Regions from separate parts of the Acidovorax temperans genome, predicted to be linked through region 2. Evidence: predicted binding sites of a transcription regulator. Region 2 holds the regulator's gene; each other region holds the start of a gene.
The links. The regulator FNR, encoded in region 2, switches genes on or off when oxygen is low (the NO sensors DNR and NnrR bind a similar motif). The targets are predictions, from matches to a motif close to TTGATNNNNATCAA.
Positions count from the first base shown of each region.

Region 1: the regulator FNR is predicted to act here: its motif matches at 6,049-6,062, upstream of PQV96_RS20440 (universal stress protein).
Region 3: the regulator FNR is predicted to act here: its motif matches at 2,448-2,461, upstream of clpB (ATP-dependent chaperone ClpB).
Region 4: the regulator FNR is predicted to act here: its motif matches at 1,889-1,902, upstream of cyoA (ubiquinol oxidase subunit II).

Region 1 covers NZ_CP117193.1:4,352,662-4,360,495, forward strand. The annotation lists gene PQV96_RS20405 (threonine ammonia-lyase) at 1-49, shown strand, start outside; gene PQV96_RS20410 (hypothetical protein) at 124-267, shown strand; gene queC (7-cyano-7-deazaguanine synthase QueC) at 352-1,059, shown strand; gene PQV96_RS20420 (phosphoenolpyruvate carboxykinase (GTP)) at 1,425-3,296, shown strand; gene PQV96_RS20425 (hypothetical protein) at 3,546-3,986, opposite strand; gene PQV96_RS20430 (LysR family transcriptional regulator) at 4,115-5,074, shown strand; gene PQV96_RS20435 (metallophosphoesterase) at 5,142-5,990, shown strand; gene PQV96_RS20440 (universal stress protein) at 6,116-6,538, shown strand; gene PQV96_RS20445 (IS4 family transposase) at 6,589-7,834, opposite strand, start outside.
Region 2 covers NZ_CP117193.1:1,732,459-1,740,292, forward strand. The annotation lists gene ccoG (cytochrome c oxidase accessory protein CcoG) at 1-1,329, shown strand, start outside; gene PQV96_RS08230 (FixH family protein) at 1,375-1,650, shown strand; gene PQV96_RS08235 (hypothetical protein) at 1,718-2,011, shown strand; gene fnr (fumarate/nitrate reduction transcriptional regulator Fnr) at 2,102-2,824, opposite strand; gene hemN (oxygen-independent coproporphyrinogen III oxidase) at 3,013-4,395, shown strand; gene PQV96_RS08250 (sulfite exporter TauE/SafE family protein) at 4,413-5,150, shown strand; gene PQV96_RS08255 (cyclic di-GMP phosphodiesterase) at 5,467-6,789, shown strand; gene PQV96_RS08260 (sensor domain-containing protein) at 6,822-7,834, shown strand, end outside.
Region 3 covers NZ_CP117193.1:938,733-946,566, forward strand. The annotation lists gene ffh (signal recognition particle protein) at 1-786, shown strand, start outside; gene PQV96_RS04390 (hypothetical protein) at 877-1,248, opposite strand; gene PQV96_RS04395 (hypothetical protein) at 1,281-1,535, opposite strand; gene PQV96_RS04400 (hypothetical protein) at 1,635-1,865, shown strand; gene PQV96_RS04405 (molybdenum cofactor biosynthesis protein MoaE) at 1,862-2,338, shown strand; gene clpB (ATP-dependent chaperone ClpB) at 2,538-5,144, shown strand; gene PQV96_RS04415 (hypothetical protein) at 5,216-5,569, shown strand; gene PQV96_RS04420 (coniferyl aldehyde dehydrogenase) at 5,721-7,160, shown strand; gene PQV96_RS04425 (GNAT family N-acetyltransferase) at 7,818-7,834, shown strand, end outside.
Region 4 covers NZ_CP117193.1:3,843,468-3,851,301, reverse strand. The annotation lists gene cyoB (cytochrome o ubiquinol oxidase subunit I) at 1-728, opposite strand, end outside; gene cyoA (ubiquinol oxidase subunit II) at 737-1,795, opposite strand; gene PQV96_RS17985 (MFS transporter) at 2,072-3,409, shown strand; gene ybeY (rRNA maturation RNase YbeY) at 3,492-3,950, opposite strand; gene PQV96_RS17975 (PhoH family protein) at 4,011-4,961, opposite strand; gene ruvA (Holliday junction branch migration protein RuvA) at 5,050-5,625, shown strand; gene PQV96_RS17965 (trypsin-like peptidase domain-containing protein) at 5,857-7,224, shown strand; gene ruvB (Holliday junction branch migration DNA helicase RuvB) at 7,261-7,834, shown strand, end outside.

The DNA.
Region 1 (7,834 bases), 1.9 Mb from region 2:
GGTGCTGGACCAGTTGCGCACCGCCGGCATGGAAGCCGCGCTCATGTGAGCGCCACGCGGCACAACGCAACCCCGTGGCAGAACCGCTAGAATCGGCCAACTTTCAGCATTGGAGCAATCACCATGTCGGATCACACCTCGCACAACTCTTCCGAGCCATCGTCTGACCCGGTGGAAAACGTGGTCTCCGCCATGCCCGTGGTGCTCCCTGTGGTGGGCGGCATCATGATGTTCCTGCTGGCATTCATCGCCGTGAAGATGGCCTGAGGCATTGCCCACGCCCATCCCACAAGCCCCGCACTGCGGGGTTTTTTTTCGTCTGCACCCCGCTTTTTCAGAAGGATTCCCCCCATGCGCTCTGGCCACGCACTTGTCTTGTTCTCTGGCGGACAAGACTCCACCACCTGCCTCGCGTGGGCGCTGAGCCAGTTTGCGCATGTCGAGACCATCGGCTTTGACTACGGCCAGCGCCACCATGTGGAACTGCAGGCGCGCCACGCGGTGCTCGAAGCCATGCGCAGCCAGTTCCCGCAGTGGAGCAGCAAGCTCGGGGACGACCATATGCTGGATCTGAGCGTGCTCGGCCACATCAGCGACACGGCCCTGACCAGCGAGACCGAAATCCAGATGACCGCTGCAGGCCTGCCCAACACCTTCGTGCCGGGCCGCAACCTGCTGTTCTTCCAGCTCGCGGCGGCCGTGGGCTACCGGCGCGGTCTGCACACACTGGTGGGGGGCATGTGCGAGACCGATTTCTCGGGCTACCCCGACTGCCGTGACGACACCCTCAAGGCCTTGCAGGTGGCGGTGTCGCTGGGCATGGGCCAGCGCTTCACCATCGAGACCCCGCTGATGTGGCTGGACAAGGCCCAGACCTGGGACCTGGCTCGCACCCTGGGCGGCGACGCGCTGGTGGACATCGTGCTGGAGCAATCCCACACCTGCTACCACGGGGTGCGCGAAGAGCGCCACGCCTGGGGCTACGGCTGCGGCACCTGCCCCGCATGCGCCCTGCGCAAGGCCGGATTTGAGCGATGGAACGCCACTCTGGCCCGCTGATCAAGACAAGGGCTGGCTGGGGCGGCTGCAATAATCACGCATAACCCCATGCAATTTTTGCATTGTTTTGACCCGAGTCTGACAGACAAATTGGCGGCAGATTCATAAAATCGTCATCCCAGCCGACCCGCGGAATGCGTGGAGACGCCTCCAACCCGTGGGGCCTTCGCATGTTCTGCCCGCCGACTGAGCACAGGCGCAGGGCCTGCAAGTGCTTGTGAAGGCGGCATTTGCGGAGCTCTCCGTCGAAAAGCCGTTTTTTCAAAGGCAGCGCTCAGCATCGCAATTGCGCCAGGTCTTTGCCGTCGTGAACCGCCCGGTTCGCTTCCTTTGGAAAACCGTTTTTTCAACTTAGGAAGCTCCCGATGAACGCACCCACCATGCAGGGCCTGAACCTCAACGCCCCCGCTTACGTCAAAAACCCGCGCCTGCTGGCCTGGGTGGCCGATATGGCAGCCCTGTGCAAGCCCGACAGCATCTACTGGTGCGACGGCTCCAAGGAAGAGTACGACCGCCTGTGCGACCAACTGGTGCAGGCTGGCACCTTCAAGAAGCTCAACCCTGCCAAGCGCCCCGGCAGCTTCCTGGCCTGGTCTGACCCATCGGACGTGGCCCGCGTGGAAGACCGCACCTACATCTGCTCGGCCAAGAAGGAAGATGCCGGCCCCACCAACAACTGGATGGACCCTGCTGAAATGCGCGCCACGCTGCAGCCGCTGTTCGACGGCTGCATGAAGGGCCGCACCATGTACGTGGTGCCCTTCAGCATGGGCCCGCTGGGCAGCCACATCGCCCACATTGGCGTGGAGCTGACCGACAGCGCCTACGTGGCCGTGAACCAGCGCCTGATGACCCGCATGGGCAAGGCCGTGTACGACGTGCTGGGCGTGGATGGCGAGTTCGTGCCCTGCATGCACACCGTGGGCGCGCCCCTGGCCGCTGGCGAGAAAGACTCCACCAGCTGGCCTTGCAACCCCAAGGTCAAGTACATCGTGCACTACCCCGAAACGCGTGAAATCTGGTCGTACGGCTCGGGCTACGGCGGCAACGCGCTGCTGGGTAAAAAGTGCCTGGCCCTGCGCATCGCCTCCACCATGGGCCGCGACCAGGGCTGGCTGGCCGAGCACATGCTGATCCTGGGCGTCACCAACCCCGAAGGCAAGAAGTACCACGTGGCAGCCGCCTTCCCCAGCGCCTGCGGCAAGACCAACTTCTCCATGCTGGTGCCGCCCGAGGCCGGCTTTGCGGGCTGGAAGGTCACGACCATCGGCGACGACATCGCCTGGATCAAGCCCCATGCCGACGGCAAGATGTACGCCATCAACCCCGAGGCGGGCTACTTTGGCGTGGCCCCCGGCACCAACATGCACACCAACCCCAACTGCATGCGCAGCCTGGACAAGGACGTGATCTTCACCAACGTGGCCCTGACGGACGACGGCGACGTGTGGTGGGAAGGCATGGAAAAGGACACGGGCAAGCTGCCCGATCACCTGATCGACTGGCAAGGCAAGGACTGGACGCCCCAGATCGCCAAGGAAACCGGCGCCAAGGCCGCCCATCCCAACTCGCGCTTCACCGTGGCTGCCACCAACAACCCAGCGCTCGACCCGCAGTGGGACGATGCCAACGGCGTGGCCATCGACGCCTTCATTTTTGGCGGCCGCCGCTCCACCACCGTGCCGCTGGTGACTGAAGCCCGCACCTGGACCGAAGGCGTGTACATGGCTGCCACCATGGGCTCTGAAACCACCGCTGCCGCCTTTGGCGCCCAAGGCGTGGTGCGCCGCGATCCGTTTGCCATGCTGCCCTTCTGCGGCTACAACATGAGCGACTACTTCCAGCACTGGCTGAACATGGAAGGCCAAATTGCCGCCACCGGCAAGGCGCTGCCCAAGGTGTTCTGCGTGAACTGGTTCCGCAAGGATGAAGCCGGCAAGTTCGTCTGGCCGGGTTATGGCGACAACATGCGCGTGCTCAAGTGGATGATCGACCGCATCGAAGGCCAGGCACAAGGCCAGGAAACCATGTTCGGCGTGGCACCACAATATGCAGAGATCAACTGGACGGGTCTGGACTTCAGCGCCCAGCAGTTCGCCGCAGTGACCAGCATCGACAAGGCCGCCTGGGCCGAAGAGTTCAAGCTGCACACGGCCCACTTCGAGCAGCTGGCGTATCACCTCCCTCAAGCGCTGCTGGACACCAAGGCTCAACTCGAAAAGCGTTTAGCGGCCTAAGAAATCGGTCGATTCAAGGTAGCCCACATTGTGGGCTGCCCAGCCAAAAAGCTGACCCACCGTGCGGTGGGTCAGCTTTTTTTCATGGCAAATTGAAACCTTATCCGGGCAGCGCTGAACTCCGTGGGGAAGACCCGGCCTCGGCGTTTCGGCTCGATTCCACGGGCCCATGAAAAAAGCCATGAACGCTCTAGGCGACCATGGCTTTTTACAGAAAGTGGCAGTGTTGGTGCGGCCCTTCCTGATGCATCAGTAGTAGCGGCGAACGTCCTGCACGGTGGCAATGCCCATGGCGTGGTTCAGTTCAGCCATGACGCGTGGGTCTTGCATCGCCACTTGCCATGTGCGTGCGTCTTCGGCAGCGCGGCGACGGCGCTCAGCCCAAGCCTGGGTGCCAGCGCGCAGGGCAACGGCCATGCGGCGTGCGGGCAGGGTCAGCAGGGCCAAAGCGGCAAACGCCACCACCCACAGCACCATCCAAGCGGCCAGCAGGTGGCCTTCGCTCCAGGTGTCGATCACCTGGTTGGCCACCACCATCAGCGCTGAAACCACCGCAGCCAGAAGCAACGAAGCAGCACCGCGCGCACCGTCGAAATTGTGCGCAATGTCCTTGATGGCGGCGGCGGCGTTTTCAGCGCGAACCACGCCAGGGTGTTCAGTGGGGTAATCAACGTGTGCGAAGCTGGTCATTTTGGTAGTCCCTTTTCAAACGCTTTTGGCGAGATTGCCGGGCGAATGCGTGAATCTTAGGGTTTACCCTTTATCTATTCAAATTTATATTTTGAATTTTCTACATTCATATCAGTGATGATTGAAAGATGACCTCGCATCTGAACTTTCGCTCGCTCGATCTGAACCTGCTGCGCGTGTTCGATGAAGTGATGGCGGAGCGCAGTCTGACCAAGGCAGCGCACAAGCTTTCCATCACCCAGCCCGCCGTGAGCAACGCCATGCGCCGCCTGCGCGAGGTGGTGGGAGACGAGTTATTGGTGCGCAGCGGCCAGGGGGTGGAGCCCACCCCCCGGGCGCTGGCCCTGTGGCCCAGCGTGCGCGATGCGCTGGCGCTGCTGCAGGAGGCCCTGGCGCCCGGCAACTTTGAACCCGCCACGGCCACATCCACCTTTGTGCTGGCCATGGCCGACGCGACGGCCGCCACGCTGGTGCCGCCGCTGGTGCAAATCATTGAACGCGAGGCGCCGGGCATCTCCGTGCGGGTCTTGCCGCTTACCACCCGCGACCCCCGGCGGCTGTTGGACGAAGAGTCTGCCGACATGGCCGTGGGCTACTTCCCTGCAGCCCTGGCCGACCTGACTGCCCGCGCCCAAGCGGGCGGGGCCGTGGCCTATGACAGCCGCCGCCTGTACGACGGCGAGTACATGTGTGTGATGCGCCAGGGGCATCCGCTGGCCACGGGCGAGTTGAGCCTCGACACCTACTGCGCAGCGCGGCACATGCTGGTCAGCTTTTCCGGTCGGCCGTTTGGTTTCATTGACGAAGCACTGGCCTCGCTGGGGCGCACCCGGCGGGTGGTTATCACCGTGAACCAGTTCTTCACGGCGGGCCGGGTGGTGGTGGGTTCAGACCTGCTGACCGTGCTGCCGCGGCATTTCATCCCGGTGACGGGCATTGCCGACAAACTGGTGCAACGTCCCCTGCCGCTGAATGTGCCTGCCGTGCACGTGGATGCCCTGTGGCGCCGACGCGGGCCGCAGGAAAAGGCCATGGAGTGGCTGCTGCACGCCCTGGCCCGATCAGCCCGCAGCATGTTTCGTGACTGACAACACCCGCAGGCCCACAGTACGCCTGAGAACCTGTCCAAAAGCCCTCACGGCCTACACTGCACCCATGAAGATTCAGCTGCTGTCCGACCTCCACCTGGAAGCCCATCCCCACTTTGTGCCAGAGCCCGCACCGGGCGCCGATGTACTGGTGCTGGCGGGCGACATTGGTTCCTACCAGGAAGGCGGCCAGCTGGGCGATGAAGATTTCGGCCTGGCCCGGTTTTCACCGTTACCTCAGTGGGGTGCGTGGCCCACACCCGTGCTCTTCGTGCCGGGCAACCACGAATACGACGCGCAAGATTTCGACGAAGCCCACCAGCGGCTGCGCCGTACCTGCGACAAGCTGGGCATTGCCTGGCTGGAACGCGAAACCCTGGTGCTAAAACAGGTGCGCTTTGTGGGCACCACGCTCTGGAGCGACTTTGACGCGCTGGCTGACCACGAACAAACTGACTCGCTCACCCGGCGCCTGCAACTGCGCGACAAGGCTTTCAGGGCTGCCAACTTTTACCTGCGCAAAACCGGCGGTACCCGCAGCGGCGAAGCATTTCTGGCCGAATCCATGCGCGCGCAAGCCCTGGCTTGCCAGGAATGGTTGCAAGCGGCGCTGAGCACGCCATTCGCAGGGACCACCGTGGCCGTCACGCACTTCGCCCCCAGCCTGCGCAGCGCAGACCCGCGCTACGGCCTGGTGCCCGGCACCGCAGGCTTTTGCAACGCACTGGATCACCTGCTGCCCCACGCGCAACTCTGGCTGCACGGCCACCTGCATGCGCCCAGCGATTACACGGTGAGCGGCACCGACCCAGCCACCCAGGAAGCCTGGCAATGCCGGGTGGTGGCGAACCCGCTGGGGTATGCCCGTAAGGGGGAACAGGCCACCTTTCAGAGCCAGCTGTGCCTCACCGTATGATCGGAAGCAAAGGCCTCTGACTTCTACGAAGGTCTTTTGGCGGCGCACGACGAAAAATATGACCCAGGTCAAGACAACAACCGCCTGCGCGCATTAGTCTGAACAACATCAACCTGGAGCTTTCCATGAACATTCTGCTTGCGGTCGACGGCAGCGCCTACACCAAGAAGATGCTTGCCTATCTGGCCACCCACGAAGACCTGCTGGGCACCAGCCACAGCTACACGGTGTTGACAGTGCAGTCGCCCCTGCCCACCCGCGCACGCGCTGCCCTGGGCAAGGAAGTGGTGGACAGCTACCACGCTGAAGAAGCCGACAAGATCATGGCGCCGGTGGCCAAGTTCCTCGGCCGCCATGGCGTGGAAGCCAAGTGCATGTACAAGGTGGGCCCCGTGGGCGAAACCATCGCCAAGGTGGCAGACACCGGCAAGTTCGACCTGCTGGTGATGGGCTCCCACGGCCACGGCGCACTGGCCACGCTGGTGGTTGGCTCGGTCACTACGCAAGTGCTGGCCCACTGCAAGGTGCCGCTGCTGATCGTTCGCTAAGCGACGGCCCCGCGCCGCATCAAGCCCCGCCCTGGCCCAATGCCAGTCAGTTAAGAGCTGACTGGCATTTTTTTTGTTGGGAATTTGGAAGCGCGTTTTTTGACGACCCTTGGGAAGCTGCGCCCAGTGCGGCGTGGCGGCAGCACGAAGTGTCGCGATTGCGCCAACAGGGCTGCCAACTGCTTGGGCAAGGTGCCGGCAGAGTCCAGGCTGGGGACCGCCAGTAAGTTCACGATGGCGTAGCTGGCTGTGTGGAAGCTGATGCGCTGGGGCTCGACCTGGACGTGCGCTGCCATCTCGCGCATCCAGCGGCGCAGCAGCGTGTAGGCGATCAGCACACCCCACAGCTCCTGGCGCACCAGCGCGGGCTGCTTGCTGCGCAGCACCGGCTCACCCTCCTGCAGGGTCTGCTTGATCTCCCGGAACCCCAACTCGATCTCCCAACGCTGGCGGTAGAGCTCGGCCAGCTCCTGCGCCGGATGCGTGCGGGGACACAGCAAGGATGTGATGAAGCGGCGCAGCCGTCCACCCACGCTCACCTCGATCAGGCGTGCCTGCCAGTGGCTGGGCAGATGCGGGTGTGCCTTGCGCGCTTGTGGGGACACCGGCATGCGGATCAGCGCATCGCCGCGCGCCAGTTGCTGGACGATCTCATGGCGCAGATTGTCCCGCGCGCGCATCAACCAGTGGCGCTGCGTACCCGCAGCCTGCCAGTCCAACAGGAACGCTGCCGAGAAGTACGCTCGGTCAAACAGGGTCACGGAGTGATCCTCGCCGCGCAACTGCGCTGCCAGGCTCAATTCGCCGCAGTCCATGGCGCCGAGCTTGGCATCAAGCATCTCGTGGCTGTGTGTGTCCATCAGGCAAGTGGCGCGGATCTGCGGCCAGGGCGAGAGGCCATGCTGGTTGCTGCAGCTGCCCAGTTCGACTCGATTCTCAGGGGTGTCCGGCGCCGACCAGACCACACCATCCACAGCCAGTACGCGCAGTGGCTGGCGCACATTCACCGCAGGACGGCTCCAGGCTTGGGTCAGTAGAGCGAACAGCTCGGCCAGAGGCTCCTCGCCCAGGCGCTGGCGGGCTTGCACGCTGACGCTCGGTGCGGGCGGCGCTTGTCCATCCAGGCTCAAATCCAGCTGCTGCACCACCTGCCACAGTGGCCGGTCGCGAAACAGCGCCAGTCCGATCACAAGCCACACGGCATGTTCGGCAGGCAGCTTGCGCCGGCGGATGGAGGCCTTGCCGCTGGTCCCCAGCGCCTGTGCGATCCAGGTGGGGTCTATCAACGCGCTGAGC
Region 2 (7,834 bases):
CGATCCATCAGCGGAGTATTTGCCCGGTGGCGCTGGGCGATGGTATTTCTCACACAACTGGTGTTTTATGGCCTGCCCTGGCTGGAGTGGGGGCAGCGCCAGATGGTGCTCTTCGATTTGGGAGCGCGCCGCTTTTATATCTTCGGTTTGGTGCTGTACCCGCAGGACTTCATCTACCTGACGGGTTTGCTGATCATTTCAGCACTTTCGCTGTTCCTGTTTACCGCCGTGGCCGGGCGTTTGTGGTGTGGTTTTTCATGCCCGCAAACGGTGTACACCGAAATTTTCATGTGGATCGAGCACAAGATCGAAGGTGATCGCAGTGCCCGGCTCCGCCTGGACAACGGCCCCTGGACGTTCGAGAAGATCCGCAAGAAGTTTTTCAAGCAGGTGGTGTGGATCGCGGTGGCCCTGTGGACCGGGTTCACCTTTGTGGGGTACTTCGTCCCCATTCGCGAGCTGGGCAGCGAGCTGCTGGCGTTCCCGGGCGGCTGGCAGATTTTCTGGGTGCTGTTCTACGGTTTTGCCACCTATGGCAATGCGGGCTTCATGCGCGAGCAGGTCTGCAAGTACATGTGCCCTTATGCGCGCTTTCAGAGCGCGATGTTTGATAAAGACACGCTGATCGTTACCTACGACCCTGAACGTGGCGAGCAGCGTGGTCCGCGCAAGAAGAATATCGACTACAAAGCCCAGGGGCTGGGCGATTGCATTGACTGCTCGCTGTGTGTGCAGGTCTGTCCGGTGGGCATCGACATCCGCAAGGGTTTGCAGTACGAATGCATTGGCTGTGGCCTGTGCGTGGACGCCTGCAATACCGTGATGGACAAGATGCAGTACCCGCGTGGGCTCATCCGTTATTCGACCCAGAACGGCGTGGCCAAGCACTGGACGCAGTCGCAGATGTTGCGCCGCGTGCTGCGCCCCCGCGTGCTGATCTACAGCGCCGTGCTGGTCACCCTGTGCGTGGCCTTGTTGGCCAGCCTGGTGACGAGAACACCGCTGAAAGTGGACGTGGTTCGCGACCGGGCCGCCTTGTCACGCATTGTGGCTGGGGGGAAGTTGGAAAACATCTACCGTATCCAGATCATGAACGCTACCGAAACTCCTCAGCGCTACCGCATAGATGCCAAGGGTCTTGAGGGACTTGAAGTGGTGTCGGAAGCGTCGGTGGAGGTCGATCCCGCTCAGTCTCGCTGGGTTGCTGTGCGATTGCAGGTGCCTTATGGGTCTGCTTCACCTGGGTCTCATCCCATCACCTTTGAAATTGGTGCCGAGGGTGGCGGTGCCCACGTGACAGAAAAAACCGTATTTTTGGTTCCCAGGTAGTACCGTTTTCATTCAACGTACAAGCCTGAGTTAATGGAGTTTGCTATGTCTACTGTTTCTTCCTCAGCCACGCCAGCTGCAGCCCCATGGTGGAAGTTTGGCCATGTGTGGCTGGTATTGGCGGGCCCCTTGGTGGTCATTGTTGCGGGGTTCATTACTTTGTGGCTTGCGATGTCGCGCCCAGACCCTGTGGTCGCGGAGGATTACTACCAGCGAGGTATCGACATCAACAAGACCCTGGAGCACCCAGAGAAGAGCTTGGCGCCCGCGATGAAAGGGCGCAATCACGCTGCGACCCCGCCAGAAGCGCAGCCGAGGTGATTGTGAAGTCACTCTGGTTCACTGAATTTCGCAACGACCCAATACAACACCGCAAGGAAACAGCACGATGTGGACACAGCGCCTGATGTGGATTGCCTGGCCAGCCTTTTTGGTGGCAGGTGTGATTGAGATGCTCGTCTTTGCGATGGTGGACCCGCAAGACCTTCACTGGTTCGGGCAGCCTGTCACCTTGTCGAGAACAGGCGTCTACACCTTGGCGTTCTTTGGGTTCTGGGCGCTCACCATGGTGTCCAGTGCGCTCACCACCTTGCTTGCGATGTCCCCCTTTGAACTGAATCGCTGCCCGGTGCCTGACGAGGAGCGCCCTGACGATTGCCGCAAGCATCCCTCCTGCACTTGAATAAAAAAAATGCCGCGCTGTATGGCGCGGCATTGTCGGAGGCGTCAGCGAAGTGCTCGTCAGTTGTCCGGCACCTCTGTCGAAAATTTTTCAGTGGCAGGCTTGTTGGTTGTTCACGATGCGGCGTAGGGCATCGGTATCTAGAATGCGGACATGTCTTTGCCGCACTTCCACGGTGCCTTCTTCTACGAACTTGGAGAAGGTGCGGCTCACGGTTTCAAGCTTGAGGCCGAGATAACTGCCAATTTCTTCTCGCGTCATTCGCAACACCAGTTCCGATTGAGAGAAACCTCGCGCGTGCAGGCGTTGCACCAAATTGAGCAAAAACGCTGCCAGACGCTCTTCTGCTCGCATGCTTCCGAGCAGCAGCATCACGCCATGCTCACGCACGATTTCACGGCTCATGATTTTGTGCACATGGTGCTGTAGCGCAGTGACTTCTCGCGAGAATTCCTCTATGCGATCAAAGGGCATGACGCAAACTTCCGCGTCTTCCAGAGCGACGGCATCGCAGGTGTGATGGTCATTCACAATGCCATCCAGACCAATGATTTCACCGGCCATCTGGAATCCTGTGACTTGGTCGCGACCATCTTCTGTCGCCACGCAGGTCTTGAAGAAGCCCGTGCGAATGGCATACAGCGAGGTGAAAGCTTCTCCGTTGCGGAAAAGCGTTCCGCCGCGCTTGATCTTGCGCCGCACGGCTACCACTTCGTCGATGCGTTGCAGCTGCTCTTCGTTGAGCCCCACAGGCATGCAAAGCTCACGGAGATTGCAGTTGGAGCAGGCGACTTTGATGGTGAGCGGATTCATGGCGCAGAAACCAGTTGGTTGTTCGAGCATATCGTGCTCGACGAGAGAGGCCGAAGTGCCTCGCACAGTGCTTAGAAGCGGATGATATGCATCAAATTGTCGCTCCACCAGCAGTGGGTTCACTTGATTCAGGTCAAGGACGAAGAGGGTAAGGTGCGGCACAGTAACCGAGTACGCAAGGATATCTCATGACCGCTGTTACCCCAGAACTCCTTACCCGGTTTGATGTGCCGGGTCCCCGATACACCTCTTATCCAACGGCAGACCGTTTTGTGGAGGCTTTTGGTCAGGAGGACTATGCCTTGGCGTTGGCCCAAAGGCATTTGGGGACAGGCTCCAAAGCCATGCCGTTGTCGCTGTATGTACACATCCCATTTTGCGAGTCGCTATGCTACTACTGCGCTTGCAACAAGATCATTACCAAACACCATGATCGTGCTGATGTCTATTTGCGGTACCTGAGCCGCGAAATCGACTTGCATACAGCCCAATGTGGTGTGGGGCAGGTGGTTAGCCAGTTGCATCTGGGTGGCGGGACCCCCACGTTCCTGTCTGATGATGGGCTGTGTGAGTTGATGTCCATGCTCAAGCGCAGCTTCACTCTGGCTCCCGGTGGGGAATATTCCATCGAAGTGGATCCCCGCACGGTCAACGCGGAGCGTCTGGCATTGTTGGCAGAGTTGGGTTTCAACCGGTTGAGTTTTGGCGTCCAAGACTTCGACTCTGAAGTCCAAAAGGCAGTACACCGTGTTCAGCCCGCAGAGCAAGTTTTTGCTTTGGTCGAATCTGCACGCACCATCGGGTTTGACTCCATCAATGTGGACTTGATTTACGGCTTGCCACGCCAAACCCCTGAGTCATTTGATCGGACGTTGTCACAGATTGCCCAGCTTCGACCCGATCGCATTGCGTTGTACGCATATGCACATCTGCCTGAGCGCTTCAAGCCCCAGCGTCGCATCATTTCAGCGGAGTTGCCCACAGCAGGTGCCAAAGTCGCCATGCTTTCGCGTTCGCTGGATGCATTTATTGACGCTGGCTATGTATACGTCGGCATGGATCATTTCGCTTTGCCTACTGATGCGTTGGCCATTGCAAAACGGCAGGGGCGCCTGCACCGCAATTTCCAGGGATACAGCACCCAACCCGATTGCGATTTGATTGGGCTGGGCGTGTCAGCGATTGGACGCATTGGGGCGACCTACAGCCAAAACGCCAAGACCCTGGATGAGTATTACGATTTCCTTGACCAGGGTCGCCTGCCAGTCGTTCGGGGGCTGGCATTGAACCGGGATGACTTGGTGAGACGCGCTGCCATCATGGCGTTGATGTGCCAAGGTGAACTGCTGATTGAGCCGATGGAGCAAGCATGGCTGATCGACTTCAAAAAGTACTTTGCTGCTGAACTGGACCGTTTGAAGGACATGGAAACCCAAGGTCTGGTGGAGTTGGGCAGTGAAGGGGTTCGAGTGACCCCCATGGGCTGGTTCTTTGTGCGCGGTATTGCGATGGTCTTTGATCGTTACCTGCAGGCCGATCGCACCCGCGCCCGCTTCTCCCGCATCATCTGAGCAGGGCTACGAACAGCATGTCGGCTACTGTTGCATGGACCGCACTGGTCATGGGTTTGGTAGGAGGAACCCATTGTTTGGCCATGTGCTCAGCTCCGTGCGCTGCGGTGGTGGGGGCTGTACAAAAGCCGGAAGGCTCCGCCGCGCTGGAGCAGCCTGTTCACTGGATGGACAACCCCCGCCGTTCTGCCCAGCCGTGGCTGCGCACCGGGGTTTTTCATGTGGGTCGCATCGTGGGATATGCGGCGCTCGGTGCCATGGCGGCCTGGGCCATGGATAGTTTGGCTTGGATTACACAGCAAACCATGGCGCTTCGGCCCTTGTGGACCCTCACGCACGTGGCCATTCTGGCCTGGGGCTTGATGATGCTGATCCAGTCGCGACAGCCAGCCTGGATCGAACAGGCGGGCCGTTCAGTCTGGGGGCGTGTCCAGCCGCTGCTTGGTTCGTCAACAGGTGTGGCCAGTGCTGGAGCTTTGTGGGCATTCATGCCGTGCGGTTTGCTCTATTCGGCCTTGCTGGTAGCGGCACTCAGCGGCGGGCCGTTGCAGGGTGCTTGGACCATGGCGCTGTTTGCTGTGGGCAGCGGTCTTTGGCTCGTGGGCGGCCCATTGGCTTGGCGGTGGGTACGGCAGCGTTTGGGCTCACTGCGGGGTGACTGGGGCACGCGCATCAGTGGCGCGCTTCTGTGTGGTGTCGCTGTGTGGGCGTTGTGGATGGATTTGGTATACAAACCCTCGCTCTGGTGCCGTTGAGGTGTACATAGGCCTGGCGCCGCAGCGCTTTCAGGACCGAGCGCGTCGAAGGGCGACCATGCGCATGGACATTCGAGCCGCTCCGCATTCCTCTGTGTGGTGAGCCCGCGCTCTGTATACGCCATGAGCATGTCATCTCAGCGAACGTGAACCAATCTTTCCCCTTATACATGAGGCTGTCTGCACTGGGCATGCAAAAGACATTTGCATCCAGGGCGAGACACCAGGTTCCTCAAGGAAGCATCAGAAGTGGTGATAATGGGCCTCAACAATTGTGGTTCTATTGTTACATTTTGCTTCCTATTCCCGGCCTGTTGTGAATACGTTCGTTCTCATCGATATAAGCCAATTGCGTATTGGCATGTATATCCAGTTGGATCTGGGCTGGATGCACCATCCCTTTCCGGTGAGCAGCTTTCGTATTGGTTCGGCAGAGCAGATTGCCACTTTGCGCGAATTGGGGCTCACAAGCGTCAAAGTTCTGCCTAAAAAGAGCGATCCAGAGTTTCGCGATGGGTTACTGGCCACCCCCGCAGATTTATCTGGCAACGCAACTGATGGCTCGGCGGACTCCAGCGGCGCGCCTGCTGAACAGCCCACTTACTCCTCGCCAGGCGAGTCGGCAGCGTTGCGCCGCAGAATGTTGCTTGCAGCTCAGAACGCGTCGCTCCTCGCTTGTGACCGGCGGTTTAGGCAGGCTACCAAGCAATACATGTCGATGGAAAAGCTGGTGGTCCAGCAGCCCCAGCAGGCTCAGGCAGAAGGGCAGTCTTTGGTTGCCGAGTGCGTTACAGACCTTCTGGAAAATGGGGACTCGGCCATTCGCCTTCTTTCCGAGGGGGTAGGAGAACCCGGGGCCTTGCACCCCGTCAATGTGATGGTTCTCAGTCTGCTGCTGGGCAAGGCACTCGGGATGAAGAGCGCCGAGCTTCATGATTTGGGAGTCGCAGCGCTGTTGCATGACATCGGCAAGGTCGGCATGCCGTTGCGCGTCGCTTTTGCCTCACCCGCCATGACGCCAGCAGAGCGTGTGAAGTATGAAAGCCATGTTGCTGCATCGGTCGCTCTTGCCACCCGCATGGGATGGGGCAAGGCAGTCCTCGCGACGATTGCCCAGCACCACGAAATGGTGGATGGCTCTGGGTTCCCGCTGCAAAGGCGTGCTTCGGAGTTGGGGCGTTCCAGCCAGGTGGTGGCTCTGGTCAACCACTACGACCGCATGTGCAGTCCGGTGGGGGGGGGAGGGTTGACCCCCCACGAAACCCTGTCGATCATCTTTGCGCAGCACAAGGCACGTTTCGATTCTGTAGTGCTCGGCGCTTTCATCCGCATGATGGGGGTCTATCCCCCCGGCTCCATCGTGCAATTGGTGAATGACCGTTATGCCATCGTGGCCTCGGTCAATTCCTCGCGCCCCCTGCGCCCTCGGGTGATCGTGCATGACTCGCGCGTTCCCAAAGACGAGGCCCCGATCTTGGACCTGGAGTCCGTCCCTGAGCTGGGTATTCGTCGTAGCTTGAAGCCATCGCAGTTGCCCCGTGATGCGCTGGACTATCTGTCTCCACGCAAGCGCATCTGCTATTTCTTTGAGCGTGCCGTGAACTCCGACGCTCCTGACTCAGAGGCCCAGGCGTCGTGACTTATTCCTTGCCGCAGTCCTGGCTGGACGCGATGCTGGAAGCGGTTTGCCTGGTAGATGAAGCCTCTCTGCTCATTCTTGCCGCCAACCACGCTGTGGCCGAGCTGGTGGGTAAGCCCGTCCACGAATTGGTAAACACGCCCGTTCAAGGCTTGGCAGCCACTCCACAAGACTTTGTGTTTTGGTCTCAGCCGGTGCAGGCCCTGGCAGAAGGCATTCATTCAGAGACCAGCGTGTTGCATGCCAGCGGTGCCCTTGTGCCTGTGGAGCGAAGCGTACGCGGAGTGACCCTCCCAAATGGGGGAGGGGCTCTCCTCCTGACCATGATTGATCTGACGGCTCAACGTTCTACCGAGCGAGAGCTGGAGACTTTGCTATCGGAATTAAGGGCAACCCTGGACTCCGCAGCAGATGGCATGCTGGTGTGCGCCATGGATGGCAGCATTCGAGCTTTCAACCAGCGGTTGGTCAACATCTGGCGCATCCCTGCGGAACTGCTCACGCGACGTGACGATTCGGCAGTTTTTGCGCACATGGCAAAACAGGTGCGTGAGGCAGAGCTGTATTCCGAGCGGTTGCGGGAGATTGCTGCTGATCCGATGCAGGAGAGCTCGGACATCCTTGAACTGACCGAAGGCACCGTGCTGGAGCGCCGCTCGGTACCGCAGTTCAGTCATGGTCTTCCAGTGGGCAGGGTGTATTCATTCCGTGACGTTACGCGTCAGGCGGAAACGCAGGCCCATCTGCGTCTGGCTGCCCGGGTGTTCGAATCCAGTCTCGACGCCATTTTCATCGCAGACAGCCAGCACCGCATCCTGCGCATGAATCCTGGTTGCCTGAAGCTGATTGGCTCGGCAACAGAGTTGCACGTGGGCCAGCCCGCAGTCTCGCTCTTTGAGCTAGAAAGCCCAGCCCGCTGGATGACTGACGTGAAAGCGGGATGGGAAACATCGGGTTTCTGGGAGGGGGAGCTTTGGCTGCCGCGGGTCGGCTTGCCGCCTTGTGCGGTGCAGCTTTCCTGGGTCGTCGTGTACGACGATGGTGG
Region 3 (7,834 bases), 790 kb from region 2:
GCCTTGATGAAGGAAATCAAGGACCTGCACGCCGCCATCAACCCTGTTGAAACCCTGTTCGTGGTGGACGCCATGCAGGGCCAGGACGCCATCAACACCGCCAAGGCGTTCAAAGAGGCGCTGCCGCTCACCGGCATCGTGCTGACCAAGCTGGACGGCGACTCGCGCGGTGGCGCGGCGCTGTCGGTGCGCCAGATCACCGGCGCGCCCATCAAGTTTGCGGGTGTGTCGGAAAAGATCGATGGCCTCGAAGTGTTCGACGCCGAACGCCACGCGGGCCGCATTCTGGGCATGGGCGACATCGTGGCGCTGGTGGAGCAGGTCACGGCAGGCGTGGACATGGAAGCCGCGCAGAAGCTGGCGGCCAAGGTCAAGAGCGGCGACGGGTTTGACCTGAATGACTTCCTGGCGCAGATCCAGCAGATGAAGCAGATGGGCGGGCTGTCGAGCCTGATGGACAAGCTGCCCTCTCAGCTCACCGCCAAGGCGGGCTCCATCGACATGGACAAGGCCGAAAAAGACATCAAGCGCAAGGAAGGCATCATCCAGAGCATGACGCCGCTGGAGCGCCGCAAGCCTGATCTCATCAAGGCCACCCGCAAAAAGCGCATTGCCGCCGGTGCTGGCGTGCATGTGCAAGAGGTGAACCGCCTGCTCAAAGAGTTTGAGCAGATGCAGGACATGATGAAGAAGATGAAGGGCGGCGGCCTGATGAAGATGATGAAGCGCATGGGCGGCATGAAAGGCCTGGGCGGCATGCCCAAGATGCCGTTTGGCGGCTCTTGATTTGCTACTGAATCAATAGCTGCTGGCGCTTGTTGGATAAGCGCTAGAGGCTAAAAAGGCGCAAAACCTTTACAGGGTTTGCGCCTTTTTTCATGGCTGCTGTGGTGGGCTGGCCGGGCCTTCTCCTTCGGCCCCATCCTCGGTGGCGGGCGGGGTAAGCACGGGGCATGGCCAGTTCAGCAGCTCCGCCAGCCGGGTGGTGATCCAGGTTGCTTCGTCTACTGAAACGCCTGACTCGGCCGCGCACAGCCCCGCGTGGATGCGCCGCAAGATCTCGGCTTCCGACGGGGCTTGCACGTGGTACAGCGTTTGCGCTTGCTCCACCAGGTGCCCGGCCAGGTCTTCGCACAGCTCGTAGCGGTTGCGGACGACCGAAGCCGGTTCGCGCAGGCGCTGGCGGCTGTCGGCATACACCGCCAGGAATGAGGGCGGGACGTGGATCTGGTTGTCTTCTTCGTGCATGGGCAGGGGGCGTGGATGGGCGGTGGGGCCGCTCAATCGGGGGTGAACAGACGCTCGAACTTGGCCTGGTCGGGCGCCAGCTCAAAGGTCACCACCTGGCCCATTTTCATGTCCGACAGGCGGCAGGCAGCGTACAGGGTGGTTTTGCCTGCCAGCTCCATCACTTCCAGGTCAATGATGGCGTAGGGGTAGGGCACGAACACCTGGTGCTCAAAAATCTCGCGGTACTGGTTGCGGGGCGAGGGGTAGAGCTTGTATTGGTCGGTGGTAATGGTCTGTGTGGCCATGGGCAGATGAGGGGCTGATCGGTCGCGCAAGGGCTGCGGTGGGGGTAAAGTGCGGGCGAATGCTACAGACAATCCTGCCCAACTACCAACAACATCTCTATGGCAAGACCCAAAAGTGAATGGCCGAACAAGGTACTGGCCTTGATTCAATCCGGCAACCACACCGCCGCAGTGGCGCAAATCAAGGTGGCGCCCACGGTGGGCGATATCACCCGGCTGCAAACCCTGCTGGAAAAGCTGCCGCCGTCGCCCGCGCTGCAACAGCTCAAGAAATTTGTCGAAGAAGAGCGCGCCCTGCTGGCAGCGCCCCGCCTGCACCGCGCACCATGACCTACGCACGCGTTTCCATCCAGACCGAAGACTTTGACCTCTCGCACGAAATCGCCGAACTGCGCCGCAACGACAAGGGCGTGGGCGCCGTGTGCAGCTTCGTGGGCACCGTGCGCGACCGTAATGAAGGTGACGCCGTGGCGTCGATGGAGCTGGAGCACTACCCCGGCATGACGGAAAAATCCATCGAAGCCATGGTGGAGGAGGCTTTCCGGCGCTTTGACATCTTTGGCGCCCGCGTCATCCACCGGGTGGGCCTGCTGCAGCCGCTCGACCAGATCGTGCTGGTGGCAGTGACCAGCGCCCACCGGGGCCAGAGCTTTCAGGCCTGCGAGTTTTTGATGGACTACCTCAAGACCCAGGCCCCGTTCTGGAAGAAGGAGCAAACCCCCCAGGGCGCCCGCTGGGTGGACGCGCGGGTGAGCGACGATGCGGCACTGGCGCGCTGGGGCATCACGGCGAGCAATGCGTGAAGCTCTGCGGCCAGGAATATCAGTAAAAAATGGCTCTGGCGCTTGATAGATAAGCGTTGGTAGCTATTAAAAAAGTAGCAATTCAGGCGGCCTGCTGCATTTTGGTTTGCTGACGCACGTCAATCTCTTCTGTCAAAAGCTGCCTTGAAATGAGGCAGTGCATGCCCCAAATGCTTTGCAATTCGGAGGATATTGACCCATGCGTCTCGACAAATTCACCACCAAGTTCCAGGAAGCCCTGGGCGATGCCCAAAGCCTTGCCCTGGCCCACGACAACGCCTACATCGAACCCGTGCACGTGCTGCTGGCCATGCTCAAGCAGGACGATGGCCCCAAAGCGCTGCTGCAGCGCGCGGGCGCCAACGTGCCGGGCCTGACCAGCGCTGCTGAAGCCGCCATCAAGCGCCTGCCGCAGGTGCAGGGGCACGACCAGGTGCAGGGCGGCCCCGAGCTGGGCCGCGTGCTGCAGGCCACTGAAAAAGAGGCCATCAAGCGCGGCGACCAGTTCATTGCCAGCGAGCTCTTCTTGCTGGCGCTGACCGATAGCAAGGGCGATGCTGCCCAGATCGCCAAAGACAACGGCCTGACCCGCAAGAGCCTGGAAGCCGCCATCAACGCCGTGCGCGGCGGCCAGAAGGTGGACAGCGCCGAAGCCGAGGGCCAGCGCGGCGCGCTGCAAAAGTACTGCCTGGACCTGACCGAGCGCGCCCGCGCCGGCAAGCTCGACCCCGTGATTGGCCGCGATGATGAAATCCGCCGCGCCATCCAGGTGCTGCAGCGCCGCAGCAAAAACAACCCCGTGCTGATTGGCGAGCCAGGCGTGGGCAAGACGGCGATTGTGGAAGGCTTGGCCCAGCGCATCGTGGCGGGCGAAGTGCCCGAATCGCTCAAGGGCAAACGCGTCCTCTCGCTGGACATGGCGGCCCTGCTGGCCGGTGCCAAATACCGCGGCGAGTTTGAAGAGCGCCTGAAAACCGTGTTGAATGAGTTGGCCAAGGACGAGGGCCAGACCATCGTCTTCATCGACGAGCTGCACACCATGGTGGGTGCTGGCAAGGGTGAGGGTGCGATGGACGCGGGCAATATGCTCAAGCCAGCCCTCGCGCGTGGCGAGCTGCACTGCGTGGGCGCGACCACGCTGGACGAATACCGCAAGTACATCGAAAAAGACGCTGCGCTGGAGCGCCGCTTCCAGAAAATCCTGGTGGGCGAGCCCACCGTGGAGGCCACCATCGCCATCCTGCGCGGCCTGCAGGAAAAGTACGAAGTGCACCATGGGGTGGAGATCACCGACCCGGCCATCGTGGCTGCGGCCGAGCTCTCCAACCGCTACATCACCGACCGCTTCCTGCCCGACAAGGCGATTGACCTGATCGACGAGGCAGCGGCCAAGATCAAGATCGAAATCGACTCCAAGCCCGAAGCCATCGACAAGCTCGACCGCCGCCTGATCCAGCTGCAGATCGAGCGCGAGGCGGTGAAGAAGGAGAAGGACGAGGCCTCACAAAAGCGCCTGACCTTGCTGGAAGAAGAGATCGAAAAGCTGCAAAAGGAAATTGCCGACCTGGAAGACATCTGGACCTCGGAAAAGGCCCAGGCCCAGGGCAGCCAGCAGGTGCGCGAGCAGGTTGAGAAAGTGAAGCAGCAGATCGAAGAGCTCAAGCGCAAGGGCGATTTCAACAAGGTGGCCGAGCTGCAATACGGCAAGCTGCCTGACCTGGAGCGCCAGCTCAAGGAAGCGCAGGCCAAGGAAGAGGGCAAGGACGGCGCGTCCACCCCCAACCGCCTGCTGCGCACGCAAGTGGGCGCGGAAGAAATTGCCGAGGTGGTGAGCCGCGCCACGGGCATCCCCGTCGCCAAGATGATGCAGGGCGAAAAAGACAAGCTGCTGCAGATGGAAACCAAGCTGCACGAGCGCGTGGTGGGGCAGGAAGAGGCGATTGCCGCTGTGGCCAATGCCATCCGCCGCTCACGCTCGGGCCTGTCTGACCCGAACCGGCCCACGGGCTCGTTCCTGTTCCTCGGCCCCACGGGCGTGGGCAAGACCGAGCTGTGCAAGGCGCTGGCGGGCTTCCTGTTCGACAGCGAAGAGCATCTGGTGCGCATCGACATGAGCGAGTTCATGGAGAAGCATTCCGTGGCCCGCCTGATCGGCGCGCCGCCCGGCTACGTGGGCTATGAGGAAGGCGGTTACCTGACGGAAGCCGTGCGCCGCAAGCCCTATAGCGTGCTGCTGCTCGACGAGGTGGAAAAGGCCCACCCCGACGTGTTCAACGTGCTGCTGCAGGTGCTGGACGATGGCCGCCTGACCGATGGCCAGGGCCGTACCGTGGACTTCAAGAACACGGTGATCGTGATGACCAGCAACATCGGCTCGCACCTGATCCAGGCCATGGTGGGCCAGGACTCGCAGGACATCAAGGATGCGGTGTGGGGCGAGCTCAAGAACCACTTCCGGCCCGAGTTTTTGAACCGCATTGACGAGACCGTGGTGTTCCACGCGCTGGATGCGCAGCACATTGCGTCGATCGCCAAGATCCAGCTGAAGTTGCTCGAAACCCGGCTGGCCAAAATGGATTTGGAACTGCAGGTGTCTGACGCTGCCTTGGCAGAATTGGCCAAGGTGGGGTTCGATCCGGTGTTTGGTGCACGTCCGCTCAAGCGGGCCATCCAGCAGCGCATCGAGAACCCCTTGTCCAAGCTGCTGCTGGAAGGGCGCTTCCCGCCCAAGAGCGTGATTGCCGTGACAGTGAACCCCGTGCTGGAACCTGGGGTGTTCCAGTTCAGCGCTGTGCCGCAGGGTTAAGCGGCCCCCGGTGCGGGCAGGGCCTCGGTTGAGGCTTTGTCCGCATCGCAGTTGTGAATGAGAGGTGTTGTTTGAACGAATTTGTTGCAGGTGTACTTCGCTTGGTGCTGCGTGTCGTGGTGGTTGCGATGGGCGTAGTGCTGTTTTTGAGCCTCGTCGCCGCCGTGATGGTGTTGGCCCTGGTGTGGGCGCTGCGCGCGGGGTGGGCACGTTTGACCGGCAAGCCCGTCACCCCCTGGGTGATGCGCATGGACCCGCGTACCGGCTTCGGCACCGTGTTTCGTTCGACCGAGCGCTGGACCGCCGCGCGCCGTGCCTCTCCTGCTGCGGATGCAGCTCCTGAAGAGTCTGCGGCATCGCGCCGTGGCGGCGTGCTGCCGGGTGCCCAAGACGTCACCGATGTGGTTCCGCGCGAAGTGCGCTGAAGCCTGTTGAACCGCCCGGCGGCCCTGGCGTGGGGCCGCCTGCGGGCGTTGTGTCGGGTGGCGGACGCAACGCCACGGCAGGCCCGTAGTCCCGTGGGCTCATGTGCCCTTTGGTGACGTGACCTTGGCCCAGGCCTCCTATCATCTTGGCATGACCCCAGCCGAAATCCACGCCCATTTCCAACTCCAGCGGCAAGCCAGTCGTGAGCACGTCGATGTGCCGCTTTTGGTGCGCCGAGAGCGCCTGTTGCGCATCCAGAAAATGCTGGACGAGCACGGCCCCGTGCTCGCAGCGGCCGTGCAGGCAGACTTCGGAATGCGATCACCGCTGCTGACGGAGGTGGCAGACTTTTTTGTGCTGCGCAGCCTGCTGTCGCACACCCTGCGCCACCTCGGGCGCTGGATGAAACCCAAGAAAGTGTCCACGCCCCTGGTGCTGCAGCCCGCCACGGCCTGGATTGCCCGCCAGCCCCTGGGCGTGGTGGGCGTGATTTCCCCGTGGAACTATCCGGTGCAACTGGCGCTGGCCCCGGCCATCACCGCGTTGGCCGCAGGCAACCGGGTCATGCTCAAACCCAGCGAACTCACGCCCCACACTTCGGCGCAACTGGCTGCGCTGGTGGCCCAGTTTTTCTCCCCCGACGAGTTCTGCGTGGTGCAAGGCGATGCCAACCTGGCGGCCTTGTTCGCATCGCTGCCCTTCGATCACCTGGTCTTTACCGGCTCTACGGCTGTCGGGCGCAAGGTGGCCCAGGCTGCGGCGCAAAACCTCACGCCCACCACGCTGGAGCTGGGCGGCAAGTCGCCATGCATCATCGACGGCCACTGCGACATGAAGGACGCCGCGCTCAAGATTGCGCACGGCAAGCTCCTCAACGCGGGGCAAACCTGCATTGCGCCCGACTATGTGCTGTTGCCCCGAGGCCGTGAAGGCGAGTTTGCCCAGGCCTATGCCGCAGCGGTGGCACGGCTGTTTCCCACCATCGAAGGCAATGGCGACTACGCTTCGATCATCACGGCCCGCCACCATGCGCGGCTGCGCACCATGCTGCAGCAGGCCCAAACGCAGGGTGCCGAGGTGCAGACCATCGACCCCACTGCCGGCAAGCCCGTGGTTCACACCACCGGCACGCTGGGTGATGGCGTGAGCCGCCAGATGCTGCCCACGCTGGTGTTTGGCGCAACGTCGGCCATGCAGCTGATGCAGGAGGAGATTTTTGGCCCCATCCTCCCTGTGGTCTCGTACGAGCGGCTGGACGATGCCATCACCCACATCAACGCAGGGCCACGCCCGTTGGCGCTGTACTGGTTTGGGCAGAGCGAGGCAGTGCGTGACAACGTGCTGCAGCGCACCGTGAGTGGTGGTGTGACGGTGAATGACACCCTCATGCACATCGCGCACGACCAACTGCCGTTTGGAGGTGTGGGCGACAGCGGCTGGGGGGCTTACCACGGCGAGCAAGGCTTCTTGCAGTTTTGCCACCAGAAGTCAGTGCTGGTGCAGTCGCGCTGGTCGATGGGGTCGCTGTTGTACCCGCCTTACGGCCCCCGCATGGAACGCATCATGGCGTTGATACGCCGCCTGCTTTGATCGCTGGCCCACAGCGCTTGGGGCGATAGTGGTTCGCTGCCGCAACCCTGCCATTGCGGCAGCCTCAAAGCTCAGGGGCCGACCGCCGTTGTGTGGTCTTCGGGCGTGCGAAACAGGTTGTGGTCATCAACGAGCAAAAGACGGGCAGGCCTAAAGCAAGTATTGCGCACAAAGCGGCGTGCCGGGCTAGTCCATTGGTGCGATGGACGCGCGCCGGGGCGGTTTCTAGACTTTCCTCAAGAACCTGTTCAAAGCACGCAGGAGCGCCTCGCGGGTGTTGATCCATGCGCACAGGGTTTTGAGGTTGATCGTCTTCAAAACAATGGCCTGCCGCCTGCCGCCTGCCGCCTGCCGCCTGCCGCCTGCCGCCTGCCGCCTGCAGTGCACGTGCCCCGCCCACGCAACAAGCGGGCCTCGGTGCAGCGCGCTGCGCAGGCTGTGTCTGCGGCCTCCACGGGCCACGCGTTAGCCATCGCGTGAGAGGACTCGGCTGCGGCATAAGCCGTGCAAAAGCAGGGTGTTGCAAGGCGCCAAAACCACGAGAAAAACCGTGCATTGACATCATGGTGTAACCGAGCACAAAAGGGTGAAAAACCGTTTGCGGCGACAATGCCGCTCCTTTCGTTTTTTTACACCCTGTTTTCGTTCGGTTTTTCCATGTCTAGTATCCAGGT
Region 4 (7,834 bases), 2.1 Mb from region 2:
AGGGCAGTCCAGGTGAAGACAGGCATCTTCATCAGGTTCATGCCGGGTGCCCGCATCTTGATGATGGTGACGATCAGGTTGATGCCCGAGAGCGTGGTGCCCACCCCGGCAATCTGCAGCGCCCAGATGTAATAGTCCAGCCCGGTGCTGGCGCTTTGTGAGCCCAGGTTGGACAGTGCCAGCCAGCCGGAGGTGGAGAACTCACCCAGGAACAGGGACACCATCACCAGCACGGCGCCAGCGGTGGTCATCCAGAAGCTGAAGTTGTTCAGGAACGGGAACGACACGTCGCGCGCACCGATCTGCAGCGGCACGAGGTAGTTCATCAGGCCTGTGACCAGCGGCATCGCCACGAAGAAGATCATGATCACGCCGTGGGCGGTGAAGATCTGGTCGTAGTGGTGCGGCGGCAGGTAGCCCATGTTGTCGCCAAAGGCCATGGCCTGCTGCAGGCGCATCATCACGGCGTCGGCAAAGCCGCGCAGCAGCATCACCAGGCCCAGGATCATGTACATGATCCCGATCTTTTTGTGGTCGATGCTGCAGATCCAGTCGCGCCAGAGGGTGCCCCACAGGCGGAACTTGGTGATCAGCGCCATCACGGCGATGCCGCCCAGCACGACGGCAATGAAGGTCCACAGCACGATGGGCTCGTGCGCCATGGGCACGGCGTCCCAGCTCAGGCGGCCCAGTGCCCAGTGGGCAGGAGTTGCGTTTTCAGGGGTCATAGCGAGGCTCATTGACGGATGCTGGCGCCGGAGGTTGGGGCCGGTGCATTGCGGGTTTCAAGCGCGGCCACCACTTGGGCGGCGTTTTGTGCGGTGCACACGTCCTGGGGCAGGTTCAGGCCGGCAGCGCGCATGTACGCTTCTCCACCCAGGGAGTCGATGGCCATCATGTGGTGCATGCACATCTTTCCTTCTTCCACGCAGCGGTTGAGCACCTTGTCGTACAGGCCCTCTTCCACCGAGGCAAAGCGCTGCACGGGGTCGCGCTCGCTGGGCTTGGCCAGGTTCAGGTAGGTGGCCTTGTCCAGCGGCTTGCCTTCGGACTTGGCTTTTTGCACCCATTGGGCAAAGTCTTCGTTGCTCAGGCCGTGGAACTTGAACGTCATGCCCGAGAAGCCTGCGCCGCTGTAGTGCGACGACATGCCGTGGAACACGCCAGGCTTGTTGATCACCGCGTTCAGCTCGGTCTGCATGCCGGGCATGGCGTAGATCATTCCGGCCAGGTCGGGCACGTAAAACGCGTTCATGGTGGACGTGGCCGTGAGCTTGAACAGGATGGGGCGATCCACCGGCGCGGCCAGTTCGTTCACCGTGGCAATGCCTTGCTCGGGGTAGAAGAACAGCCACTTCCAGTCCATCGCCACCACCTGCACTTCAAGTGGCTTCACATCGGCGGGCACGGCGCGCTGCGCGTCGATGCGGTCCAGGGGGCGATAGGGGTCGAGCTTGTGGGTGCCGATCCAGGTGAGTGCACCCAGGGCGATGATGATCATCAGGGGCACGGTCCAGATCACCAGTTCCAGCGTGGTGGAGTGGTGCCATTCGGGGTCGTACTCGGCTTCGGTATTGCTCTGGCGGTATTTCCAGGCAAAGAACAGCGTGAGTGCGATCACCGGCACGATGATGATGAGCATCAGCAAAGTGGCGGTAATGACCATCTGGCCCTGTTGGGCGGCAATGTCACCAGCCGGGTTCAGGACAACGGCCTTGCTGCAACCGGCCAGGCCGGTTGTCAGTGCGATCGCTGCCAGACCGGCGGGCCTGCGGAGTTTTTGGGTGTTCAACATGCGAAGAGCGCGACAAAGGCGCGTTTAGGTGTAAACGCGAATGACTGAGGGTTCGCAATGTAGTACGGCTAGCGAATTTGTCGATTGGACATTTTGTCCAACATCAAAGGCGCACGACTGTTTTTCACTCTTTCGCAGGAGTCTTGATCTGTCGCAGTGCCGAAAACGCCCTGCGCAATCAGGGTTTTCCTACGCGCAGCCTAGCGAAACCTCACTTGTGGCGCGGCAGGGTGGCGTGTAGAACGGAGCCGTATCACTTGCTTGAGGAGCGTCAATATGTACAGCCCAGGTTCTGCGGCACTGCCTGTTCCAGGCTTTGAAAGTTCGGTCTCCCTCGCACGTGCCCACACCGACGAGGACGTCACCCCTGGTGAGATCGCGGTGGGGGTCATCATTGGGCGTTCGTCTGAATATTTCGACTTTTTTGTCTTTGGTATCGCCAGCGTGCTGGTGTTTCCCTCGCTGCTATTTCCGTTTGTGTCGCGGCTTGACGGCACGTTGATGGCATTTGCCATCTTCGCGCTGGCTTTTGTGGCCCGCCCGGTGGGCACGGCCATTTCCATGGCCGTGCAGCGGCGCTGGGGCCGGGGCACCAAGCTCACGCTGGCGTTGTTCCTGCTGGGCGCTTGCACGGCGGGTATGGCGTTTTTGCCCAGCTATGCCTCGGTGGGCAGCACGGCCATTGTGGCGCTGGTCATCTTGCGCATTGGCCAGGGGCTGGCGCTGGGCGGCACCTGGGACGGCCTGCCCTCGCTGCTGGCGATGAGCGCGCCCCAGGAACGGCACGGCTGGTTTGCCATGATCGGACAGCTGGGCGCGCCAGTGGGCTTTGTGCTGGCTGCCAGCCTGTTTGCCTACCTGTACGGCAGCCTGAGCACGGCAGAGTTTCTGGACTGGGGCTGGCGCTATCCTTTCTTCGTGGCCTTTGCCATCAACGTGGTGGCGCTGTTTGCCCGCCTGCGCCTGGTGGTGGGCCAGTCATACGCCGAACTGTTGCAGCAGCGTGAGCTGCAACCCGTGAGCGTGAGCCAGGTGGTGCGTGATGAAGGCGGCAATGTGCTGATTGGCGCGTTTGCCGCGCTGGCCAGCTTTGCGCTGTTTCACCTGGCTACGGTGTTCCCTCTGTCGTGGATCGTCATGTATTCCGAACAGTCCATCACCGAGGTGCTGAGCGTGCAGATTGTTGGCGCCTTCCTGGCGGCGGGGGCGATCATGCTGTCGGGCTGGCTTGCCGATCGCATTGGCCGACGCAATCTGCTGGGTTCCATGGCGGTGTTGATTGGCCTGTTCAGCTTTGCGGCGCCCTGGCTGCTGGGTGCAGGGTCTGCGGGCAACAACGTGTTCCTGCTGGTGGGCTTTGTGCTGTTGGGTCTGTCTTATGGGCAGGCTTCGGGCACCGTCACGGCCAATTTCTCGGCCCAATACCGCTACACGGGCGCGGCCCTGTCTGCAGACCTGGCCTGGTTGCTGGGCGCAGGTTTTGCGCCGCTGGTGGCGCTGGGGTTGTCGGCCAAGTTTGGCCTGGGCGCCGTGTCGGTCTACCTGCTGTCGGGTGCGGTGTGCACTTTGGCCGCGTTGCGTATCAACCGGTTAATTGAGCGGCGCGAGTCTTGAAAAGTGCCATCACCCGCCGCCTCTGGCGCGGCGGGTGGCAGGCCTTTTCCGGGCCTCTTCTTTGGACCTTGAGTTTTTCGGGTTACTTGGCGTACGGGTCCGCAAACCCCAGCTCTTGCATGATGGCGGTCTCGTAAGACTCCATCTCGTCCGCGTCTTCGGCACTGGTTTCGTGGTCCCACCCCTGGGCGTGCAAGGTGCCGTGCACCAGCAGGTGGGCGTAGTGCTCTTGCAGACTCTTGTTCTGCTCCACCGCCTCGCGCGCCACCACGGGCGCGCACAGCACCAGGTCGGCCGTCACCACAGGTTCCTGCGTGTAGTCGAAGGTGAGTACGTTGGTGGCGTAGTCCTTCTTGCGGTATTCGCGGTTGAGCTGCTGCCCTTCCTCGGTGCCCACAATGCGCACGGTGATTTCCGCGTCGCTCGACAAGGCGTGGCGAATCCAGCGCGTGACCTTGTGGCGTGACAGCACAGCGCGGTGTTCCGCCACGCCATCAAACTTGCCAAATTGCAGGGACAGCGAGAGTTGGTTCAGAGTCATATTGGCACCTGGCGCTTATCCAATAAGCGCAAGCAGCTATCAAATTAATAGTAAAAATAATCAACTACGCGCTGCCAGGGCCCGGCGGGGCGCATCGTACGCATCCACAATGCGCGCCACCAGCGGGTGGCGCACCACGTCGGCGCTAGTGAAGCGCGTGATGGCAATGCCTTTGACGCGCTTGAGCACCCGCTCGGCGTCGATCAGGCCGCTCATGGCACCCTTGGGCAGGTCGATCTGGCTCACGTCGCCTGTGACCACCGCGCGCGAGCCAAAGCCGATGCGGGTCAGGAACATCTTCATCTGCTCAGGCGTGGTGTTCTGCGCCTCGTCCAGGATCACAAAGGCATTGTTCAGCGTGCGCCCGCGCATGAAAGCCAGCGGGGCAATTTCAATGGCGTTGCGCTCAAACGCTTTTTGCACCTTGTCGTGGCCCATCAATTCATACAGGGCGTCGTACAGCGGGCGCAGGTAGGGGTCCACCTTCTGCGCCAGGTCGCCCGGCAAAAAGCCCAGGCGTTCGCCCGCCTCCACCGCCGGGCGGGTCAGCACAATGCGCTGCACCGAGCTGCGCTCCAGTGCATCCACGGCGCTGGCCACTGCCAGGTAGGTTTTGCCCGTGCCCGCAGGGCCAATGCCGAAGGTGATGTCGTGGGTGGCAATGTTCTGCAGGTACAGGCTCTGGGTGGCAGTGCGCCCGCGCAGGTCGGCCCGGCGGGTGCTCAGCACGATGGCGTCCTCGGGCGCGTCCAGCAGGTCGCTGTCGCCGGCCAGCATCAGCTGCAGGTGGTCTTCCGGGATGGGGCGCTCGGCAATTTCGTACAGCGCCTGCAGCAGCTCCATCGCCTGCGTGGCCTTGGCCTTGGGGCCGTCCACCTTGAACTGCTCGTGCCGGTGGGCAATGCCCACGCCCAAGGCCACCTCGATGGTGCGCAGGTGCGCGTCCGCCGGGCCACACAGGTGGGTCAGGCGGGTGTTGTTGTGCGGGAGGAAGGTGTGGCGCAGGATCACGCTGATAATTCCAGTCGGCAAAAAAGCCAATGACGGCAAAAACGAGGGCGCCACCCGCATCGGCATGCGGCGGCGCCAAAGGACTCCAATGATAGGCAAATTGACCGGCACCCTGCTGGAGAAGAATCCCCCCGAGGTGCTGCTGGACTGCCACGGCGTGGGCTACGAGGTGAATGTGCCCATGAGCACGTTCTACAACCTGCCCGCCGTGGGCGAGCGCGTCAGCCTGCTCACGCAGTTCATCGTGCGCGAGGATGCGCAACTGCTCTACGGCTTTGCCACGGCCCCGGAGCGCCAGGCATTCCGCGAGCTGATCAAAATCTCGGGCGTGGGCCCGCGCACGGCGCTGTCCATTCTGAGTGGCATGGGCGTGAGCGATCTGGCGCAGGCGATTTCGCTGCAGGAGGCGGGTCGTCTGGTGAAGGTGCCGGGCATCGGCAAAAAGACCGCCGAGCGTTTGCTCCTGGAGCTCAAGGGCAAGCTGGGAGCGGACATCGGTGCTGTGCGAGGTGCCGCCAACAGCGATGCGCAGGCCGACATTCTGCAGGCCCTCCTGGCTTTGGGGTACAACGACAAGGAAGCGGCGGCGGCGCTCAAGGCGCTGCCCGCGGAGGTGGGGGTGAGCGAGGGGATCAAGATGGCGCTCAAGGCGCTGGCGAAGTAGTGGATGGGATTCAACCAGAAGGGGATGACTGAGATGATGATGTATCGCGCTTTGCTTCAAGGTGCCGGACTGTTGGTAGTCTTAGCGGTGGCTGCCTGTGGCGGAGGCGGCGGCGACTCGCCAGCCGCACCGCCGGCCCCGTCCACGCCGGTGGCCCCGGAGCAGCCTAACCCGCCCCTCACTCCCGCACCACCTTCCGCACCGCCGCCGCCTCCCGTCACACCTGTGCCCGTGGTTACCGACCGCATCGAGGCGCTGGATACCGGTCTTCCCAGGCTGGCCCCCCAAATGTCGGCTACGGCGGTGGCGCGCCGCACGGGTGGGCCGGTCGCCACCCCCGTGAACCTCGGCCCGCTACCCAGCGCTCAAGGGTTTGAGAAAAAGGCCACCGAGCGTGCGGCGCTCGCCAAAGGCGCCCCGCAGCAGATCGGTGTGGCCCGCCCCGTGGCCGCCACCGCCAGGCCGCGCGATATGCTGGGCCAGCTCCAGTGGCAGGCCGTGGGCGGCGGCTTGCAGCGGGCGGCCGTCAGCTTCAAGGCCGAGGGCGCGCATGGCGTTCGGCTGGGGGTGTTGGTGCGCAATTTGCCGGCCGGCACCGTGCTGCGCTTTTATGCCCAGGCGGGCGGCGATGCCGTGCAGATCACGGGCGAAGAGGTGCTACGCACCATTCAGCGCAATCTGGACGCGGGTGACAAGGGCGATGCCGCACGCACCTACTGGGGGCCCGATTTTGGCGGCGCCGAAACCACGCTGGAATTGCAGGTGCCGGTGGCGGCACGGCTGGAAGAGCTGGATATCGCCGTGCCCACGCTCTCGCACTTCTTCGTCTCGCCCGATCAGGCCACGGCCGCGTCGTTTGCCAAGGTGGGCGAGTCGGGCAGCTGCAACATCGACGTGTCGTGCAAGGCCGAGCTCAATGCAGAAAGTCGCGCCGTGGCACGCATGATTTTCGTACAGGAAGGCGGCAGCTACCTTTGCACGGGCACGCTGCTCAACGACATATCGTCGAGCAGAATTCCGTACTTCCTGTCGGCACACCACTGCATTTCAACCCAGACCGTTGCGTCGACGCTGACCACTGACTGGTTCTACCGCTCCACGTCATGCAACACGGCCAGTGCCAACCCGGGCGCGCAAAAGGTCACCGGAGGCGCTGCGCTACTGTTTGCTGATTCGCAGACCGACACATCGTTCATGCGCCTGAACAGTGCGCCGCCTCAGGGCGTCGTGTACGCGGGCTCGTACTTTGGGCCGGTGACGCAGTCCTCGCCGGTGGTGGGCATCCACCATCCACGCGGTGACCTGCAAAAGACCAGCGCCGGGAGCGTTGAAGCGTTCAGTTACTGCAGCAACGAGCAATGTTTCCCCAGCACCCAGCAAGACGGGCGTTACTACTCGGTTGGCTGGGTGTCAGGCACCACAGAGGGTGGCAGCAGTGGCTCGGGACTGTTTTCAACCATTGATGCGAAACGCTACGTGGTTGGCCAGCTCTACGGCGGCGCTTCCAGCTGCCAGGCGCCTACAGGCCGCGATTTCTATGGGCGGTTCGACCTGCCGTTCCAACTGGCCATCAAGACCTGGCTGACGCCCGGTTTGTAATCAGCAATCCTCAACCGTGCGTGCAAGCCTGCCCGAATGACCATCCAGACCGACGACTTCACTCCCGCCCCCGCCAAGCGCGTGATCTCCGCCGCCCCCGTCTCGCCGCAGGAAGAGGCGCTCGAGCGGGCGCTGCGTCCCAAGCTGCTGCAGGAATACGTCGGGCAGGCCAAGGCGCGGGAGCAGCTGGAGATCTTCATCGGTGCGGCCCGCAAGCGGGGCGAGGCGCTGGACCATGTGCTCTTGTTCGGCCCGCCCGGGCTGGGCAAGACTACGCTCAGCCACATCATTGCGGCCGAGTTGGGGGTGAACTTGCGGCAGACCAGCGGGCCGGTGCTGGAAAAGCCCAAGGACCTGGCCGCCCTGCTCACCAATTTGGAAAAGAACGACGTTCTTTTCATTGATGAGATCCACCGCCTCTCGCCCGTGGTCGAGGAAATCCTCTACCCCGCGCTGGAGGACTACCAGATCGACATCATGATCGGTGAGGGCCCGGCGGCGCGCAGCATCAAGCTGGACCTGCAGCCCTTCACGCTGGTGGGCGCCACCACGCGGGCGGGCATGCTCACCAACCCGCTGCGCGACCGCTTTGGCATCGTGGCGCGGCTGG